Regions from separate parts of the Companilactobacillus alimentarius DSM 20249 genome, predicted to be linked through region 1. Evidence: predicted binding sites of a transcription regulator. Region 1 holds the regulator's gene; the other holds the start of a gene.
The links. Region 1 encodes LexA, which represses DNA repair genes until DNA is damaged. Its sites were predicted from a motif close to CNAACANNTGTTNG; they were not measured.

Region 1 (9,974 bases):
CCCATCGCGACCAGTTTTAGCTCCAACATAAACGATCAGATTTCCTTCGCCACTAGCTGTTCCATGTTTGAAATCAGTCTTATTCAAAAGTCCAACACACATAGCATTAACGAGAGGGTTATTTTCATAACATTTTTCAAAAGAAATTTCTCCACCAACTGTTGGCAATCCAATACAATTTCCATAACCGCCAATTCCTGCCACAACTTCATCAACTAAATGTTTAGTTTTACCATTGTCCAATGGTCCAAATTTCAAACTGTTTAATAGGGCAATCGGTTCTGCACCCATAGAAAAAATATCTCTAATGATACCTCCAACACCTGTAGCTGCTCCTTGATAAGGTTCAACCGCTGAAGGATGATTGTGACTTTCAGCTTTAAAGACTACCGCTTGACCATCGCCAATGTCTAAAATACCAGCGTCCTCGCCAGGACCAGCTAATACTCGATCACTCTTGTTAGGCATCTTTCTCAAAACTTTTTTAGAATTCTTATATGAACAGTGTTCACTCCACATAACGGAGTACAATCCTGTTTCTGTATAATTGGGTAACCGATTTAGAATTTTCTCACAAATCAACTGGTATTCTGTATCACTCAAACCCCATTTTTGATACAGTTTGGAATCTTTAATTTCTTTTGCAGTAGGTTCAATTATTAATTATTCACCCTTACCTGATAATTGATTATTGATTGGAACAATTTGAGTCCATCATCGGAACCCAAAATCTGTTCCATAGCCCTTTCTGGATGTGGCATCATTCCCAGAACATTTTTACGTTTGTTGGTTACTCCGGCAATCTGTTGCACGCTTCCGTTAATATTCTTGTCATATCTAAAAACAATCTGTTCATTTTCTTGTAAACTCTTCAAAGTTTTTTCATCACAGAAATATCTACCTTCTCCGTGAGCAACAGGAATTTGCAGGCGTTGATCTTTTTCATATTGATTGGTAAAGGCTGTCCGGTTATTTTCAACTATTAAAGTCGTCGTTTCACAGATAAAACGACTTTTTTCATTTTGAATTAAGGCACCGGGCAATAAATGCAATTCTGTTAAAATTTGAAAACCATTACAGATACCCAACACGATTTTTCCTTCATTAGCAAAACGGATAATTTCCGAAATAATTGGTGCATGGACAGCAATAGCTCCACTACGCAAATAATCTCCATATGAAAAGCCACCCGGAATCAAGACACCATCGAAACCATTCAGACTTTTCTGTCGGTAATCAACTAATTCAGCTTCTTCATTAATACCATCTTTAATTGCATAATAGAGATCCATATCACAGTTGGAACCAGGAAAATTCACTACTGCAAACTTCATCTATTTTTCCTCCACAATTTCATAACGATAAGTTTCGATATTAGGATTAGTCAGTAATTCATCGCAAATTGCATCGACATCTTGATCCAATTGAGAGTAATCATCAAAACGTAATTCAAAGTACTTACCCATAGAAACTTGCGAAACGTGATCATATCCCATGGTTTGAATAGCTGATTTAATTGCTTCCCCTTGAGCATCCAGAACTGAGGTTTTCAGTGTCACATAAACTTTTACTAATTTCATCATTTTCTCCTATCGCATTGCTAATCGTTTTAGAACTTCTAAATAAGTTTTTACTAAGTCACCTTCATGCTTACGAAAAACATCTTTATCCATTGAATCGTGGCTTTTCTTATCCCAAAGACGACAATTATCTGGAGAAAATTCATCCACCAAAATGATTTTTCCATTTACTTTTCCAAATTCTAATTTGAAGTCGACTAAGTCAAATCCACTTTTGGAGAAGAATGGTACTAATAATTGATTTATTTTCAGAGTCATTTGCTTAATGAAGGCGATTTCTTCATCGTTAGCAATTCGTAAGGCTTTAACTTGGGAATCATTAATGAAAGGATCGTCTAAAGCATCGCTTTTATAATAAAATTCGATAATGGGATCACTTAAACGCAGACCACTTTCAACTTGAAATTTTTTAACTAAACTTCCCGAAGTAATATTTCGTAAAACGACTTCTAGTGGGAAAACTTCACTACTCTTCACCAATTGTTCGTGATCTGATAAATTCTTGATCAGATGTGTTTCAATTCCATTCTTGATCAAATAATCGAATACTAAGGCTGAAATCTGACAATCTAATACACCTTTACCAGGTAATTCTTCTTTTTTCTTACCATTAAAGGCCGTTGCTTGATCTTTATAGACCATCAATAATTCGTCATCATTTTCTGTTTGATAAACGTTCTTAGCTTTGCCTTCATAAAGCAATTTATTTTCTGCCATGACCTACACATCCCAAATTAAATTTTTGTCAATTGCTTGTTTCTCTTGTTCAATCTTTTCAGTCAAAATAGTGATATGTCCCATTTTGCGATTATTCTTTATTTCAGCTTTACCATAGTCATGGAAATGCCACCCTGCATGATCAGGCAATTCTTCTTTAGCTTTTAATAAATGTTGACCCAAAAGGTTGACCATCACAGCCGACTTTAATAGTTCAACTTTGGGCATTGCTAAATTACAAACGCCACGAATATGAGCTTCAAATTGTGAAACATTACAAGCTTCAATAGTTAAATGGCCTGAGTTATGCGGTCTTGGAGCAATTTCATTAACAAAAACTTCATCATCGGTTGAAATGAAAAATTCGATGCACATCGTCCCAACTAGTTCTAAATTCTGAGCTAATTTTTCTCCAATCTGATAAATGAGCTGACTAGCCTTGGAACTGATTGCCGCCGGACAATTGCTTAAATGTAAAATATTATCTCGATGAATATTTTCGATCACTGGAAAAACTGAAGTCTGACCTTGACTATTAGCAGAGACGACAACCGAAACTTCTTTTTTCAAATTGATTTTTTTTTCAACAAGACAAGGACCTTGCATCAATAAGTGTTCAATTTCTGCGAAGCAGACATTTTCAGGATCTGTCACTAGAATTTGTCCTTTACCGTCATACCCGCCCGTAATCGTCTTGATAATCACCGGAGCCTGTAATTTTTCAATTGCTCGATGGTATTCAAAAATATTTTTTATAACAACATGGGGAACGGTTCTAAAATCATTTTCTTCAATAAAATTTTTTTCTAAAATTCTGTTTTGGGTAATGCTTAAAGCTTTGGTTCCTTGTGGCACCTGAGTGTACTTTTTAACTTCAGCAATCGTTTCAGCGTCGACATTTTCAAATTCGTAAGTCAATACATCGCAACGCTTAGCTAAGGCAATTAATTTTTCCAAATCATCATAATTGGCAACAATCTGGTCATCTGAAACTTGTGCTGCCGGGCAATTTGCCGTTGGATCTAAAATGATAACCTTATATCCCATCTCTTTAGCTGAAAGAGCCATCATTTGTCCCAATTGCCCTCCGCCAATGATCCCAATTGTAGAACCAGGTAAAATTGCTTTATTCAAGATTTTTCCCACTTTCTAATGATTGATCATGCATAGCTTGCACGTAATCTTCCAATGAAATAGCATATTGACGATTATTCAAAGCACAAATCTTCGTTGCTAGGATAGCAGCGTTCTTAGCTCCAGCTTCACCGATAGAAACTGTTGCGACAGGAACACCCGCTGGCATTTGGACGATTGACAATAAAGAATCCATCCCTTTTAGATACTTAGATGGAACCGGAACGCCAATCACCGGAAGACTAGTAGATGAAGCAATCATACCTGGCAAATGTGCTGCTCCCCCAGCACCTGCCACAATCACTTTAAAACCGTTGTTTTCAGCATTGTTGGCAAAATTTAGCATCTCTTGTGGCATTCGATGTGCTGAAATCACTTTGACTTCATAGCTGACTTGAAGTTCTTTTAAGACGTCTAAAGTATTCTGCATAATTTTCAAATCTGAAATTGAGCCCATAACTACTGCTACATCATTCATTAGTTTTCCACCCTTCTGTTCTTGGTAACCAAATTCTATCAATTTATGAAAATTCTTTCAACACAAAATACGTATTTAATTCTAAAAATGCTAAATATTGTTCGTATATATCGTTTTCAAATGGATATTTTTAAACATTATTAATTTTTATAGCCAATAATAAACGAACTATTTGTTTTTAGAAATTCTAAACTTATATAAATTAATTCCACAAAAATAGGTCCAATAACCCGAAATCGAGTTATTGGACCTATTTTCATTAAATATCTGAGAGTTATTTCAATCTCAAAAGCTTTTCCTACTTCTTCTTTTGTGAAGCTTTCATAGTACTCATTAATTGGTTAAGCTTCTTTTGTGATGGTTTTTGTCCCATTTGGGCCATCATTTGTTTGATCATATCCGCACTAATTGGTGGATTATCTTGGAAGTATTTCTTCATATACCATCTGGCAATAAAGAATCCGCCGACTAATCCGATTAATAAGGCTAAGATACCAACGATTATTGTTGTTCCCATTTATGTTTCACCCTTTCCATACATCTACTAATATTACAAAAAAAAACTACTAATTGAAAGTGTTAATCGTCACGAAGTCCCTTTTTACGTTGAATTTCTCTAACTTTTTCGGGAGTGACCTCATTTCCTTGCTTATCAAAGACACGAGTCATTTCTAGTTGTGATCTAAAACTTGCTCGAAAGTTCTTTAAATATTCTTTTCTAAGCTCAGCTTGCTGATCTTCTTCTTCTTTAGTAATTGTTCCGTCCTTAGCTTTGTGAGCTAGTTCGTTGATTCTTTTTAATAATTTCTCTTGTTCGTTCATAATTTTCAATTCCCCTTATTATATCGAACACTTGTTTGAACTTGCACCTATATTTTGATACAATCTAACTAAGATATTAACAATGAGGTGTTCTAATGTCAAAAGCTGAAGGCTCTAAACAGTCACAAATTTTACAATGTATTTATGATTATTTAGATGAACATGGCTATCCACCAACTGTCAGAGAGATCTGTGAAGCGGTGAATCTATCGTCTACATCGACGGTCCATGGTCACCTATCTCGTCTCGAGAAGAAAGGTTTCATTCAACGCGACCCTACTAAACCTAGGGCAATTGAATTAACTGGTGCCGGTTTGAATTCTATCGGTATCAAATCTAAACAGATCCCTATTTTGGGTGCTGTCGCTGCGGGTCAGCCAATCACAGCTGAACGTAATCCTGATGGTTACTTCCCAATTCCACCTGACCTTAATCGTGAGTCCGGTGAATTATTCATGCTTGAGATTCATGGCGAAAGTATGATTAACTGTGGAATTTATGATGGTGATCACGTTATTGTACATGAGCAAAACTTTGCTAACAATGGCGAAATCGTAATTGCTATGACTGAGGATATTGAGGCTACATGTAAGAGATTCTATCAAGAAAATGGACATTACCGCCTACAACCTGAAAACGATACAATGGACCCAATTATTTTAGATAGTGTCGAAATAATTGGTAAAGTTGTTGGATTATATCGTTCACAAATCTTTTAATTCTAACCACTTACAATTGTGAGTGGCTTTTTTTATCGAAAAGGAGCAACAAATGACTGAATTCTACCTAATTCGCCACGGACAGACCAAGGCAAATGTTCTAAAAATGAAACAAGGCAATATTAATACTGAAATCACATATTTAAATGAACATGGACAAGAGCAGGCCAAAACTTTAAAAGATAAATTTGATATCAGTTTTGCTGATCGAATTATCTGTAGTCCCTTAAAAAGGGCCCAACAGACAGCTGATATTTTAAATTCTTCTACTAATTTGCCAATCACTTATGATAATCGACTAAGAGAAATTTCCTATGGTCAATGGGATGGAAGAAAAAATGCTGATTTAAGAAAGGCTTATCCTGATGCTTATAACGATTACTGGAATGACGCCAAGCCAATCTATTCTAATTATGCCACTGAGGGCGAAAAGTTTACCGACGTAATTAAACGCGTCAATAGTTTTTTACTAGATTCTGTAGCTAAATTCCCTGACGAAAAAATCATTTGTGTTACTCATGGTTTCACAATTAAGGCGGCTGCTTTAGGCATTTTGCAGCCCAAAGATATGATGAGTATTCCCGAACCTAGAAACACTAGTGTGACTAAAATCATCGGCTTATCACCAACTGAATTTTACTTAGAATACTATAATCAACTAGCTAACTAAAAAAAACTCTAATAACAAGTTCAAACTTGTTGTTAGAGTTTTTTAATTATGCTGTATTAAATTAGTCGCGACGGAGTTCTTTAATACGAGCAGCCTTACCTGTACGAGCACGTAGGTAGTAAAGCTTGCTACGACGTACACGACCATGTCTGATAACTTCGATTTGTTCAACACGTGGTGTGTTTAATGGGAATGTTCTTTCAACACCAACACCATTACTCATCTTACGAACAGTGTATGTAGCACTGATACCTGAACCATGTCTCTTGATTACGACACCTTCAAATAATTGAATACGTTCACGGCTACCTTCGACAACCTTAGCATGTACACGAACAGTGTCACCACTACGAAAGTCAGGAATGTCAGAACGTAATTGTTCTTTAGTAATATCTTGAATTAAGTTATTCATTAATAATTTCTCCCTATTCGACACTCTTATATATCTCTGACATACAGCGGAATATCGTTAATATGTGTCCAAACACTCTTACAATGATACTTTATTTGAACGAAATTGTAAACTATCTATTTTGACGAATTTCACGCAAAAGCTTTTTTTCTTCATCAGTCAGTTTAGCTGTTTCTAATAAATCAGGACGACGTTCTAAAGTCTTCTTCAAAGCTTGCGTTAAGCGCCAAAGACGAATCTTTTCATGATCCCCACTAGTTAATACCTCAGGGACCTTTTTACCGCGGAAATCGGCCGGCTTAGTGTATTGAGGGTATTCTAGTAATCCATTAGAGAATGACTCCTCTTCTGCAGAAAATGAATTACCAAGAACTCCAGGCACGAATCGTAAAGTTGCATCAATCATACTCATCGTAGGTAATTCTCCACCCGTTAAGATATAATCTCCAATTGAAACTTCATCAGTCACTAAATCCTTTACCCGCTCATCAAAACCTTCATAATGACCGCAAATAAAAACTAATTGGTCTTCCTTGGCAAAATCACGTGCCATTTTCGTGTTGAAGGTTTTTCCTGCTGGATCTAATAAGACGACTCTTTTTTTGCCCGGCTTTTTTGCTTCAACGTGTTCCATAGCATCATAAATAGGCTGTGCTTGCAACAACATCCCTGCTCCACCGCCGTAGGTTGTGTCATCGACATGATGTTGCTTGTTAGTTGTAAAGTCACGAAAATCAACTACGTCAATATTGACTAATCCACGTTCCTGAGCTTTACCAATCAAAGACTCATTTAGTGCCTGAAACATTCTTGGAAAAATGCTTAAAATTGTAATATCCATTAATCTATCAATCCATCCGGTATTTCAACCTCAACAACTTTTTTGTCGAGATCGACTTTCTTAATAACATCCTTAATATAAGGCAAAAGGACTTCCTTATACTTAGTTCCTTTAACGACCCACACGTCATTTGATCCTAATTCCATGATTTCAGTTATCTGACCAATTTCGCCTAATTCCTTATCCACAACTTTTAATCCAATAATTTGTTTATAAAGAAACTCGCCGTCATTTAACTCCGAAGTAAGCTCGCCTTCGGCAAACAATTCTGACTTAACATACTTTTCAACGTCATTGATATTGTCATAGCCTTTCAACTTTAAAAGCACAAATTGTTTGTGCTTACGGGCTGATTCAACGATGAACTCTTCAGTAGTCTTATTCTTTTTAAAGAATAACTTGGAACCACTTTTAAAACGATCTTCTGGAAAATCTGTAATTGGAACGACTTTTAATTCGCCTTTAATACCATGCGTATTGACAATAGTACCAACTCGATATAATTTTTCAGCCATTTTTCCTCCGCAATAAATAAAATAGGACCGAGACAAAACATAGTTTCGTCTGGTCCCATCAAAATTACTATTTTGTATACTTGCTTTCATGGAACTTTTGCATAATACCATGTTGTTTCAACAAGTGACGAACTGTATCTGAAGGTTGTGCACCTTTGTTTAACCATTCAACGATCTTGTCATCATCAAGTTTGATTTCTTCTGGTTGTGAGATTGGGTTGTAGTAACCAACTTGTTCGATAAAGCGGCCATCACGTGGTGAACGTGAATCTGCAACAACTAATCTATAAAATGGGCGTAACTTACTACCCATACGTTTCATTCTAATTTTAACTGACATGTATTTGTTTCCTCCTAAATACTTAACTTCGTTAGTATACACAAAAAAAAGAGTGCTGTAAAGTTTTTTTCTTTACACCACTTGATTTTTTTACGATTTGAAACGTTTGATTTTCTTTAAGCGTTTCTTTTTACGCTTCTTACTCTTTCTGACCATTGAATGCATAGCCATCTTACCCAAACGTCCTTGCATTCCATTGCCCATCAATTGATCCATTCCAGCCATGTTACCTTTACTCATCTTATTCATCATTTCACGTGACTGCTTAAATTGTTTGATCATTCTGTTAACATACTGCACGCTTTGACCGGAACCCTTTGCAATTCTTCTTCTTCTCGAAGGATTCAACATATCAGGATTTTCACGCTCTTGAGGTGTCATCGAAAAGACGATTGCTTTTAAATGGGCAATATCTTTTTCACCAATATTGATGTTGGCTAATTGAGGATTATTAGCCATACCTGGAATCATCTTCATAATTTCATCTAGTGGACCCATTTTTTGAATCTGGTCCATTTGATCAATAAAATCATTGAAGTCAAAACTATTCTCACGAATTTTTTCTGCAACTTGCTTAGCTTGTTTTTCGTCGTAATCAGTCTGAGCCTTTTCAATCAAGGTCAGCATATCACCCATACCAAGGATTCGGTTGGCCATACGATCTGGATGGAAGACATCTAATTGATCTAACTTCTCACCTTGACCAATGAACTTGATAGGTTTACCGGTAACGGAACGAATTGAAAGAGCAGCACCACCACGGGTATCACCATCCAACTTAGTCAATACCACACCAGTGATATCTAATTGTTGATCAAATCCTTGAGCAACCTTAGCTGCAACTTGACCAGTCATAGAGTCAGCAACGAAAAGAATTTCATTTGGTTCAGCCAACGCTTTGATTTTGGTCAATTCGTCCATCAATTGTTGATCAATTTCCAATCGACCAGCCGTATCAATAATGACATAATCATTTTTATTCTCGTCAGCTACTTTTAAACCATTGCGAACAATATCAACCGGATTGTGTTCAGTACCCTCATCATAAACTGGAACATCTAATTGCTGTCCAATAGTCTTTAATTGTTCAACTGCAGCTGGACGATAAACATCTCCGGCAATAAATAAAGGACGAGCCTTTTCTTTATCTTTCAGATAATTAGCTAGTTTTCCAGCTGTAGTAGTTTTACCAGCACCTTGAAGACCAACCATCATAATGATTGTCGGTATATGTGGTGATTTGTTTAGTGGGACAGCTTCCTGGCCCATTAACTTAGTTAATTCCTCATCAACAATTTTAATAACTTGTTGCGAGGGCGTCAGACTTTCCATAACTTCGGCGCCTAGTGCACGTTCTCTTACTGTTTTAACGAATTTCTTTACAACATCAAAATTAACATCCGCTTCAAGTAAAGCCATACGTACTTCACGCATAACTTTACGGATATCTTCATCAGAAAGCTTTCCTTTACCTTTTAAGGCTGAGAAAACTTTTTGCAAACGTTCGCTTAATCCTTCAAAAGCCATATCCTACTCCTATTATTTTTCATTTATTTTCGAAATTCTTTGAACTAATTTTAATAATTCAGTATCACCAGAATACTTCTTTTCAACTAGTAACTGCAATTTTTCAGCAATATCATCTATTTCAGTCGTTTTCTCAATCAATCCCAATTCTCTTTCAAAAGATTCTAAAAGATTCACTGATCGATGTAAGTTGTCTAAGACCGCCTGTCGTGAAACTTC
Region 2 (9,974 bases), 620 kb from region 1:
GATCGTAAATTTTTTACCCAATTTAAACCAAGCCAAAATAACCAACGGCAGGTTTAACAAAGCATACCAAAAATAAACTGGCGTACTCATATGTGAAAACTCATTCAACAAGTTAACAATTAACTGAGCAGCACCAGTTACACCTGCAGTATAAAGTTTTGCTGGTTGTAACAACAATTGGATTCCTAAAGCCGAGGTAATTCCATAAAAAAGAGCCGCAAAAATACTTTTATAATAATTTTTCACAAATTTCATAAGTTTCCCTCCTTTTTCATAAATTTAATTCTCTGTTACATGAATTATAGCAAACAAGACCAATAAAAAAACAGACTAAGCATATCACTACTGGCAAAATTTTTCGTATAATATAATTAATTCGTGATTGGAGGAATTTCTATGCAAAAAATTGGTTTCATTGGTACTGGTGTTATGGGTAGCGGTATTATAAACAATCTATTAAACGCCAATTATAATGTTGATATTTATACAAGAACAAAATCCAAGGCAGAACCATTGATTGCTAAGGGAGCTAAATGGTTCGCCGATCCCAAAGATGTGGCTGAAAGTGCCGATATTATTTTTACCATGGTTGGATTTCCACAAGATGTCGAAGATGTTTATTTCAAGGACAATGGTATTTTTTCTGGCCTAGGCAAGGGTAAAATCATCGTCGACATGACAACTAGCACCCCCACTCTAGCTAAAAAAATTGGTGAAAAAGCTGAAAAAGTCGGCGTAGAAACTTTAGATGCCCCAGTTTCCGGTGGAGACGTCGGAGCCCGTGAAGGTAATTTAACTATCATGGTCGGAGGTTCAAAAAAAGCCTACCAAGAACTACAACCAATCTTTAAAATTATCGGCAAGACCAATCACTACTTCGGAACATACGGTGCCGGTCAACATGCTAAAATGGCTAACCAAATAATGATTGCTGGGACAATGACCGGCTTAACAGAAATGTTCGTTTACGCCAAAGCCGCTGGACTAGATCTACAATCCGTTTTGGAAACCGTCGAAGGTGGCGGTGGAGACAACTGGAGCCTAGAAAATTATGGACCAAGAATCCTAAAAGGCGACTTCAAACCAGGATTTTATTCAAAACATTTCCTAAAAGATTTAAGAGTTGCCTTAGACGAAAGCGAAAAAATGCACCTCAATTTGCCCGCAACCGCTCAGGCTAAAAAGTTATACGAAAAATTAGTCGACGAAAAGGACTTAGGAAACGACGGAACACAAGCCTTAATTAAACTTTGGTAGAGAACGGAAGGCAACCGAGAATCTCTGAGGATTTACCTAAGTCTGGAAATTACATGCGACTTTTGCATGTGGTTTTCAGACTGTAGTAAACCGCAAGAGATTGTTGCCTGTAGTTCGTTTCAATCAGAGAACGGAGGACAACCGGGAATCTCTGAGGATTTACCTAAGTCTGGAAATTACATGCGACTTTTGCATGTGGTTTTCAGACTGTAGTAAACCGCAAGAGATTGTTGCCTGTAGTTCGTTTCAATCAGAGAACGGAGGACAACCGGGAATCTCTGAGGATTTACCTAAGTCTGGAAATTACATGCGACTTTTGCATGTGGTTTTCAGACTGTAGTAAACCGCAAGAGGTTGTTGCCTGTAGTTCGTTTCAATCAGAGAACGGAGGACAACCGGGAATCTCTGAGGATTTACCTAAGTCTGGAAATTACATGCGACTTTTGCATGTGGTTTTCAGACTGTAGTAAACCGCAAGAGATTGTTGCCTGTAGTTCGTTTCAATCAGAGAACGGAGGACAACCGGGAATCTCTGAGGATTTACCTAAGTCTGAAAATTACATGCGACTTTTGCATGTGGCTTTCAGACTGTAGTAAACCGCAAGAGATTGTCGTCCGCAGTTCGTTTCAATCAGAGAACGAAAGGCAACTGGGAATCTCTTATCTCAATTAATTCAAAAAACAGCTTCTATTTAAATTTCACATCGATTCTAACAATCGGTAGGATTTAATAAATAGATGCTGTTTTATTTTTGAATTGCTTGAAGAAGGAACGAAATTTTAATCAAATTCCAAATTTAACAAGCGATTCATTAACTGCAAATGGTGCATGAGTGACAGTTTTTTAACAATTCCTAAACCAGGAAATTTTTCACCTTGATAATAATTCAGTAATTGTTGCACGGCTGGTGTCAAATTCAATCCTTTAATATTCTCATCGACCCAAGGTACCATCTTACCTAAGGCTTCAAAGAACTTCTGCTTTTGTCCACCCATTGTTTGATTACTATCTGAAACAAAATGATGAATTCGTAAATTTCCCTCCTTTGTGGCATAGATCAAATGAAGTGCAATTGCTCTGGACGGCATCCCTTTATCGAAATAAACATGACCGACCATGGAATAATCGCTAAAGCCATTAAAATCAATTTGATGATACCAACTGGCTGGTTCAAAGAACTCATCGTTCAACAAGCCATAATCTTCTACATGACGTACAAAAGTCATCGGATCAGTCAAACTCACTGACTTATCAGTTTTCACAAGTCGTTTCATTCTCGCTACATCAGGAATTAACACCTTATCCACAGTCTGTAAAACGCGCGTCTTCTGATAAGCTTTAAGCAATTCATGATTTTTCACAATCAATAGTGATTGTTGTTGATTTCTTGTTTTAACGAAATCACTGTTAAAATCAGCCGCTAGAATCGCACTGGGATGATAAAAATCTAAGTCGGTAACCTTTGGTACTGGATAAATCTTTGTATCATTTAAACCATATAAACTCACTTGGGGATTGGCAATAACGCTAAAAGGCTGCTTTTTTGATATGAAAGTCCTAACAGTCTGTTGCAATTCTTTGGAATCGCGAACTGGTTCAATTATTGGAACTATTTTAGAACTCAAATCTTCTTGTTCAACCAACTCTTTCAAAGCTAAAAGATCGTACATTCGCCCCCGAAAATAAGGATAATAAATCATATTTTATCCTCCAAATTAGGCTGATTGTACTTTTGCAATTTTAATTTCAATTCTTGACATTCAGCGTTACGAGCATCCAATTCATCCTGTAAACCATCAATTGCCTCATCACGCAAATCAGCGACAAAGCGGTCGTACAAATTTTTATCCGGATTATAGACATCATATCCTGTTTTTTGACGCTTTCGCAATTCTTTGAAAAGTTTATCGTCAGAATACAATTGTAAACCTTTTTCCACTTTTTTAGCCTTGTCGACTTCTCGAAAAAGCGACGCCACAAAATGGCTAGTTAATTGTGCCTCATCAACTTGTAAATCTTGAAATTGAGCTTTTTTAGCTATCGTCAAAAATCCTGGTGCTCTAAGATTTTGAGGTGTAGCTTCCACAGCTTTTTTATCAAAAGCACGATAGATCAAGACGCCAATACGACTAGGAATCTCATCTTGAATTTCTAAGTATAATTTTTGGGGTAAAACAAAATAATTATAATTGCCAATAAATGATAACTTAGCCTTAGAATGAAAATCAGCTTTAGTTACCTTTAATTCATAGCAACGCCATTCAATTTGGTTATCAGCTAATTGTTGATAACTCAAAGTATCCACAATTCCTTTTTTATCCGGCATGACGACTTCTTCAACTACATATGAACCTTGTTCTAGACAGTATTGATAAAGTGTTTTTTCTAAATCTTTAGTTAGCTTTGTCTTCATTTTGCCTTTCCTTCCAAAAATTATCCACATTGTTACTCAATTGTTGTAACGACGCTATACGTTTATAGAATCGCCAATGCTGTGGAAAAAGTTTTGTATAACGAGCACTTGTGAAACGTTGATCTAATAATAAGATTATTCCCGTGTCACGACTTCCCCTAATCAATCGGCCCGCTGCTTGCAAAACATTATTCATTCCTGGCATTTGATATGCATATTCAAAACCACGCCCATTTTTTTGATCATAATAATCACGAATTAAATTATTTTCCGCGCTCAAACCAGGAAGTCCGACACTTACAATCGCTACGCCAATCAATCTATCGCCACGTAAATCAATTCCTTCTGAAAAGATACCTCCTAGAACACAAAAGCCGACCAATGAATCATCAGCATCACTTTGAAACTGATCCAAAAAAGCTTGTCGTGCCACATTATCCATTGCATTGGTCTGAGTAGCAGTTTTTACTTTTGGAAAAGCTGCAACGAACGCGTCGCGAATCTGTTGTAAATACCCATACGATGGAAAGAAAAAGAGATAATTGCCTCTTTTACCATCAATCATTGCTTTTAAACTCATTACTATCTTTTCTTGATTAAATTTTCGTTGCCGATAAGTCGTTTGAATGTATTGTGTAATAAGTATTTCTTGATTTTGTACTGGAAACGGTGATGGCAAGCGATATGCCAAACTATTATCGCTACCTCCTAAAACATTTTGATAATATTCCATCGGCGATAATGTTGCTGAAAAAAGGACTGCTCCTAAACCTAGATTGAGTGATTGGTCAATAAAATCACTGGGGTCAAGACACAATTGCTTTACCATTAGTTTGTTATCTTCTAGTGAAAGTCGCGTTTTATATGTATCGTTATATAACGCTCCAATTTTAACGAATGTCAGACAGTCAAAGAAGAAATCTTTCGTTTTATCCAAAAAATCAGACGGCTTCTGATCCGACATCCACTCTCCATAAAAATCATCGAATTTTCCTAAAACTTTTAGTAATTCATCTGGTGGTTCAGAAGTTGTCTTTTCAATTTGTTCGTCTTCTTTTAAAACTTTTTTCATTCGATTGAAAACCCGTCGAACTTTTTTTAAATGCTTTTGAAAATCTTCACTAGCCTTATTATCAATTTTTCTAGCATCCCTCAACAAACTAGCTATCTTTTGATCGCTGATTGAAGCAGAGTACATAGCGCGTGATCGACTTACTAAATTGTGTGCTTCATCAATCAAGAAGAAATTATCAGTATCTTTTTCAATAAAAAAGCGCTGTAGATAGACTAATGGATCAAATAAATAATTATAATCACAAATTATGACATCACAAAAAAGCGACGCATCCAAAGAAAACTCAAACGGATCAACCGTATGCTTACGGGCATATTTCTCAATCACATCACGTGTAATAAGGTCTTCATTGGTTAATAGATCTGCCAAAGCTGGCTTGAGACGATCATAATATCCAATCATAAAAGGATCTTTTTCCGGTAAAACATCCTGCTGTTCAATAAAGCGAATCTTATCCTTGGCAGTTAAAGTAATACTCTTCAACTTGAGCCCCTTATCTTCCATCAAAGTAATGGCATCTTCAGCAACGTGGCGAGTACTCTGTTTAGCCGTCAAATAGAACAGACGTTGAATCTTTTCTTCTCCCATCGACTTAATTGCTGGAAATAATGTAGAAATAGTCTTACCTGTTCCTGTTGGTGCTTCAACAAACAATCTTTTTTGATAATAAATTGTCTTATAAACTGCCGCTGCTAATTCGTGCTGTCCTGTACGAAACTTGGGAAAAGGAAATGCCAATTTTTTAATCGAATCATTCCGCGTCTTTCGTAATTTAGCTCGTAACACTAACCAGTACTCATACTCATGAATCAAATCCTGAAAGAAAGTGTCTAATTCTGTTTGGGAAAATTCTTTTTCATCGGTCGTAATTTCTTCCGTACTAACCTGAAAATAAGTCAAACGTAACGTTACCCTGTCTAAATCAGGATGATCTTTTAATAACAGATATCCATAAACCTTAACCTGTCCCCAGTACAACTCCAAAGTATTGTCGCTCAGTTCATCGTATGGCTGATCTGAGGTCTTAATTTCTTCGATCAAAGCAGTTTGATTCAATAAAATACCATCAGCACGACCAGATATTAAGTAATTAGTGTCATTCATCTTAACTTCAGTTTTTAAATAGACTTCACTTTCATAATCGCTGTCTTTACTCCGCAGCTTTTGTAGGCGACGATGGATTCGAGCACCATTTAGCGCAGTATTTTGACTATTCTTTGTTTCATTCAAATCACCACTACGCAACACAAATTCTACTAATTGGCGAATTCCAATCTTAGTCGTCATCAAATGCCCCCTAATAATATTAATAATTGTAAAACATACGTTCGAATTTGTCTGTATAATTTTGATTTTGACAAAAAAAATAAAAGAAACTTTTACCTTCCTTTTATCTCTTACCTACTAGAATTGTTGATCCGACAGTAATTTCAGTTACCTTAGTCCAATCAATCAAACTATTATCAACATTGAACAACAATGGAGTCATCTTAATAAATGCTGACCGTTCCTCAGATGTTACTTGATAAGTTTTAGTAGCATCAATTTGGTCAACCAATTGGTAATGCTCTTCAAAGTAATCAAGAACTTTTTTATTAGAATATTTTTCCTGCTTTAATTGATCTTTAGCTTGAGCACGTAATTCCTGTACATGATATTGATTCGGTATAACTTTTAAAATGTAACCATCTTTTTTCAAAATGCGATTGAATTCATGATAATTAGCTGGGGAGAAAATATCAATTATCCCATCAATTACTTGATCTTGCACAGGCAAATGAGCCAAGTCACCGACGAACCATTCCACCGGCGTGTTCATTCCCTTAGCAGCCAATTGGATCGAATCCTTAGAAATATCAAAAGCTAAGACATTTCTAGATGATTCAGCAATTTTCTTAGCATAATAACCCTCGCCACAACCAACGTCTAAAACGGATTCGATATTTAACTCATCAATCAATGTCACCAACTTGTCAGCAATATGATCGTACATCCCTCGCTCCAAAATTAAATGGCGATTTTCAAACGAAGCTAGATCGTAATTTTTCTCTTGCCTATTGTTCAACATAAAATCAACAAAACCCTTTTTTGAAATATCAAAACAATGATTTTGTTCACACATCAAACTATTCTCTTCTAACCTCAATTTAGTGCCACAAATGGGACATTGAAAAAATTGGTCACTGTTACTAAACTTGCTTATTTTACTATTCATGAATTCAGTCCTTTATTCTTCTGCTTCCGAAATTAATTTAGGCATTGCCTGATACAAAAATTGTTCTGCAAATTTATCATCATAGATCCAAGCGTTGATCTGATTTTTCTGAAGTATCAAAGGCATTCGATCATGGATCTGAATCATCGATTCATTTGGCTGAGTCGTAAATAGAATACTTTGTGGAACTCCATCAAAATAATTATAACAACCTGCTATAAATAACGTCTCAGGATCATTACTAAAATTAAATTTATACTTCTGTTTACTCTTACTCCATTCAAAAAATCCTGTGGTTGGATAAACACAACGGCGTTTTTGAAATGACTGTGCAAACATCGACTTATTCTGAACCGTCTCAGAACGAGCATTGATAATCGACTGCCCTTTTTTGAAACCGGGAAAGCCCCACTTCATTCCAATGACATCAACCTGTTTTTTTCCAGCAACAATTAAGGCTGTTTCATCTGTAGGAAAGACTTCGCCAACTTTAGGATTGTAACCAGCTTTCACAGCCAATTGATAAATACGCTTTATTTCAGGATTCTTATCAGGTTGAAACATATAACGTCCACACATAATTTTCCTCCTATTATTGCCCCACAATACAAAAGCGGAACAAAGTATTTTCCCATCTTGTTCAAAAATAGAAATCGAGCATACCTTGTTCCACGCTATTAGTCATTTATTTTCAATTTTGTTCTTTAGGGAAACGATTGCCAAAATCTCTTTGTGGCAAGCAAAGCAAAACTATCAAAACAATTGTTCCAAGAAATGGAATTATCGGTAACAATACCCACCAACCACGCATTTTCCGATCATGTAATCTTCTGATTATCGCTGTAAATATAGCAATTTGGTAATAACCATACGTAATTGCCAAAGCTACTCCAATAATTGAGCTCCAATAAAAATCATCAACTGGCATTTTGGTAATAGCAAAAGCAAGGATTCCCATGATAATGCCGGATACAATTGTCATTCCTAAATAGCCCCACCAAAAATCCTTGCGACTCATTCTTTTTGCACCTATAAATAAATCTTGAAAATACAATTTCGTAGAAGAAAAGATCCCTGGACGGAAGCTTTCATTCCAAACTTGTTCTTTCATTTGCATTATTTTTTACTCCTAAATATGAATACCTATGATGAAACCAAGGATACCAAAAATATAAGTTAAAACAAAGTATAAAAAACAACTTTTTAGACGATGTTGAAACCACAATTGACTCAATTCCATATTAAAGGTTCCAAAAGTAGTGAACCCTCCACAAAATCCGGTTCCTACTAGTAATAATATCGCACCATTATGAATTTGTGCAGTAAAGATTCCCAAGAGCACAGCTCCAAAAATATTAATCAAGAGCGTTATAACGGGAAAGTCAATCTTGATTTTTGATTGTAATAAAGTTAATTCACTCCGCAAGAAGGCTCCAACTGCAGCCCCTAGACCAACAATAAAAAAGTCCATTATCATTTCCCTTTCACATAATCATTAAAAGCCTGACTAGCCGCCCAATAGTTACCCAACAAAGCTAATCCAAAACCACCTACTAAGGTCAAAGTTAAGTAAATCAATAGAGAAAGCCACTGACCAGACTGATATAGCCGATAACTGTCAGCCGTAAAAGTTGAAAAAGTTGTATAAGACCCTAGTAATCCAGTGCTCAATATCAAAATTACTTTCGATGCTAAGTGAAACCGGTCCTGAAGATAATGGATCAAAAATGGTAAAATCAGTGCTCCACTGAGGTTTGCTACCAATGTTCCTAAGGGAAAACCACTACTTGTTTTGAATATTAGGCTTTCAGCATACCTTAAATCGCTACCAATAAAGGCCCCAACCAATAACAGCAAAAAAATTTTACCATGCTTTTTTATCATATTATTTTACCCTTTCAGCAAAAGAAAAAAACTTGCCACAGACAAGTTTTTCCAATTTTATTATTTTTTATCAACATCATGTCCACCAAATTCATTACGTAAGGCAGCCACGACTTTTCCAGTAAAGGTGTCATCTTCCAATGAACGATAACGCATCATCAATGACGCTGCAATAACTGGAGTAGGAACTTGCAACTTCAAAGCTTCTTCTAAAGTCCACTTACCTTCGCCAGAAGAATGCATGACACCTTTTATTTCATCCAAATTAGGATCTTTTGAAAAGGCCGATTGGGATAATTCCATCAACCAACCACGGATAACTGACCCATGTTCCCAAACCTTGGCAACAGCCTCATTATCGTAACCAAATTGACTATGTGAAAGGACATCGAATCCCTCGGCAATTGCTTGCATCATTCCGTATTCAATTCCGTTGTGGACCATCTTCAAGTAATGACCGCTACCTGCTTTCCCAGTATACAAGTAACCGTCAATTTGAGCGATTCCTTTAAAAATTGGTTCAATATAGCCAAAAGTCTTTTTATCGTCGCCACCAATCATGAAGTTTCCATCACGATTAGCGCCACTCATACCGCCTGATGTTCCAACATCAAAGAATTTGATTTGTTTGGCAGTCAAAATTTTGTTATGTTGCAATGAATCTTGATAAAACGAATTTCCACCATCAATCACGATGTCCTTTGGATCTAGCAATACGCTCAACTTGTCAATTGTTTCATTTGTAGGTTTCCCTGCTGGTAACATTACCCAAACAATTCGTGGTGCAGATAGTTTGCTAATAGCATTCTCCAATGAGCTTTCAACCTGTGCCCCTAATGTTGATGCATCATTTCTGGCACCATCGCTCAAGTCGAAAGCGACCACTTCGTTACCATTGCGAATCAAGTTTTCTGTCAAATTGATTCCCATCTTGCCTAGCCCAATCATTGCTAATTTCAAAATTAATCCTCCTAAGTTGTTATCACAAGGATTAATTATACATAAAAAAGCCGTGCCAAAAACAACATTTTGGTACGTCCCGATTGTGCAAAAGGTTGATATCATAGACTTAATTGGCTGATTAGCCCATAAACTTATTCCACCAGTGACCCTTTTTATCGTCGCTTAC

Region 2: the regulator LexA is predicted to act here: its motif matches at 6,064-6,077, upstream of LA20249_RS06900 (ATP-dependent DNA helicase).

The regions. Positions count from the first base shown of each region.
Region 1 covers NZ_CP018867.1:810,798-820,771, forward strand. Annotated here, with positions in the region: gene purL (phosphoribosylformylglycinamidine synthase subunit PurL) at 1-660, opposite strand, end outside; gene purQ (phosphoribosylformylglycinamidine synthase subunit PurQ) at 660-1,334, opposite strand; gene purS (phosphoribosylformylglycinamidine synthase subunit PurS) at 1,335-1,580, opposite strand; gene purC (phosphoribosylaminoimidazolesuccinocarboxamide synthase) at 1,590-2,297, opposite strand; gene purK (5-(carboxyamino)imidazole ribonucleotide synthase) at 2,301-3,431, opposite strand; gene purE (5-(carboxyamino)imidazole ribonucleotide mutase) at 3,424-3,909, opposite strand; gene LA20249_RS03930 (YneF family protein) at 4,208-4,426, opposite strand; gene LA20249_RS03935 (DUF896 domain-containing protein) at 4,489-4,731, opposite strand; gene lexA (transcriptional repressor LexA) at 4,827-5,450, shown strand; gene LA20249_RS03945 (histidine phosphatase family protein) at 5,503-6,120, shown strand; gene rplS (50S ribosomal protein L19) at 6,182-6,532, opposite strand; gene trmD (tRNA (guanosine(37)-N1)-methyltransferase TrmD) at 6,645-7,373, opposite strand; gene rimM (ribosome maturation factor RimM) at 7,373-7,888, opposite strand; gene rpsP (30S ribosomal protein S16) at 7,956-8,228, opposite strand; gene ffh (signal recognition particle protein) at 8,319-9,755, opposite strand; gene ylxM (YlxM family DNA-binding protein) at 9,768-9,974, opposite strand, start outside.
Region 2 covers NZ_CP018867.1:1,432,584-1,442,557, forward strand. Annotated here, with positions in the region: gene LA20249_RS06880 (YitT family protein) at 1-255, opposite strand, end outside; gene LA20249_RS06885 (NAD(P)-dependent oxidoreductase) at 397-1,257, shown strand; gene LA20249_RS06890 (sce7725 family protein) at 2,038-2,958, opposite strand; gene LA20249_RS06895 (hypothetical protein) at 2,955-3,671, opposite strand; gene LA20249_RS06900 (ATP-dependent DNA helicase) at 3,652-6,033, opposite strand; gene LA20249_RS06905 (methyltransferase domain-containing protein) at 6,137-6,961, opposite strand; gene LA20249_RS06910 (SOS response-associated peptidase family protein) at 6,974-7,540, opposite strand; gene LA20249_RS06915 (DUF805 domain-containing protein) at 7,653-8,078, opposite strand; gene LA20249_RS06920 (fluoride efflux transporter FluC) at 8,091-8,432, opposite strand; gene LA20249_RS06925 (fluoride efflux transporter FluC) at 8,435-8,845, opposite strand; gene gnd (phosphogluconate dehydrogenase (NAD(+)-dependent, decarboxylating)) at 8,906-9,805, opposite strand; gene LA20249_RS06935 (MerR family transcriptional regulator) at 9,927-9,974, opposite strand, start outside.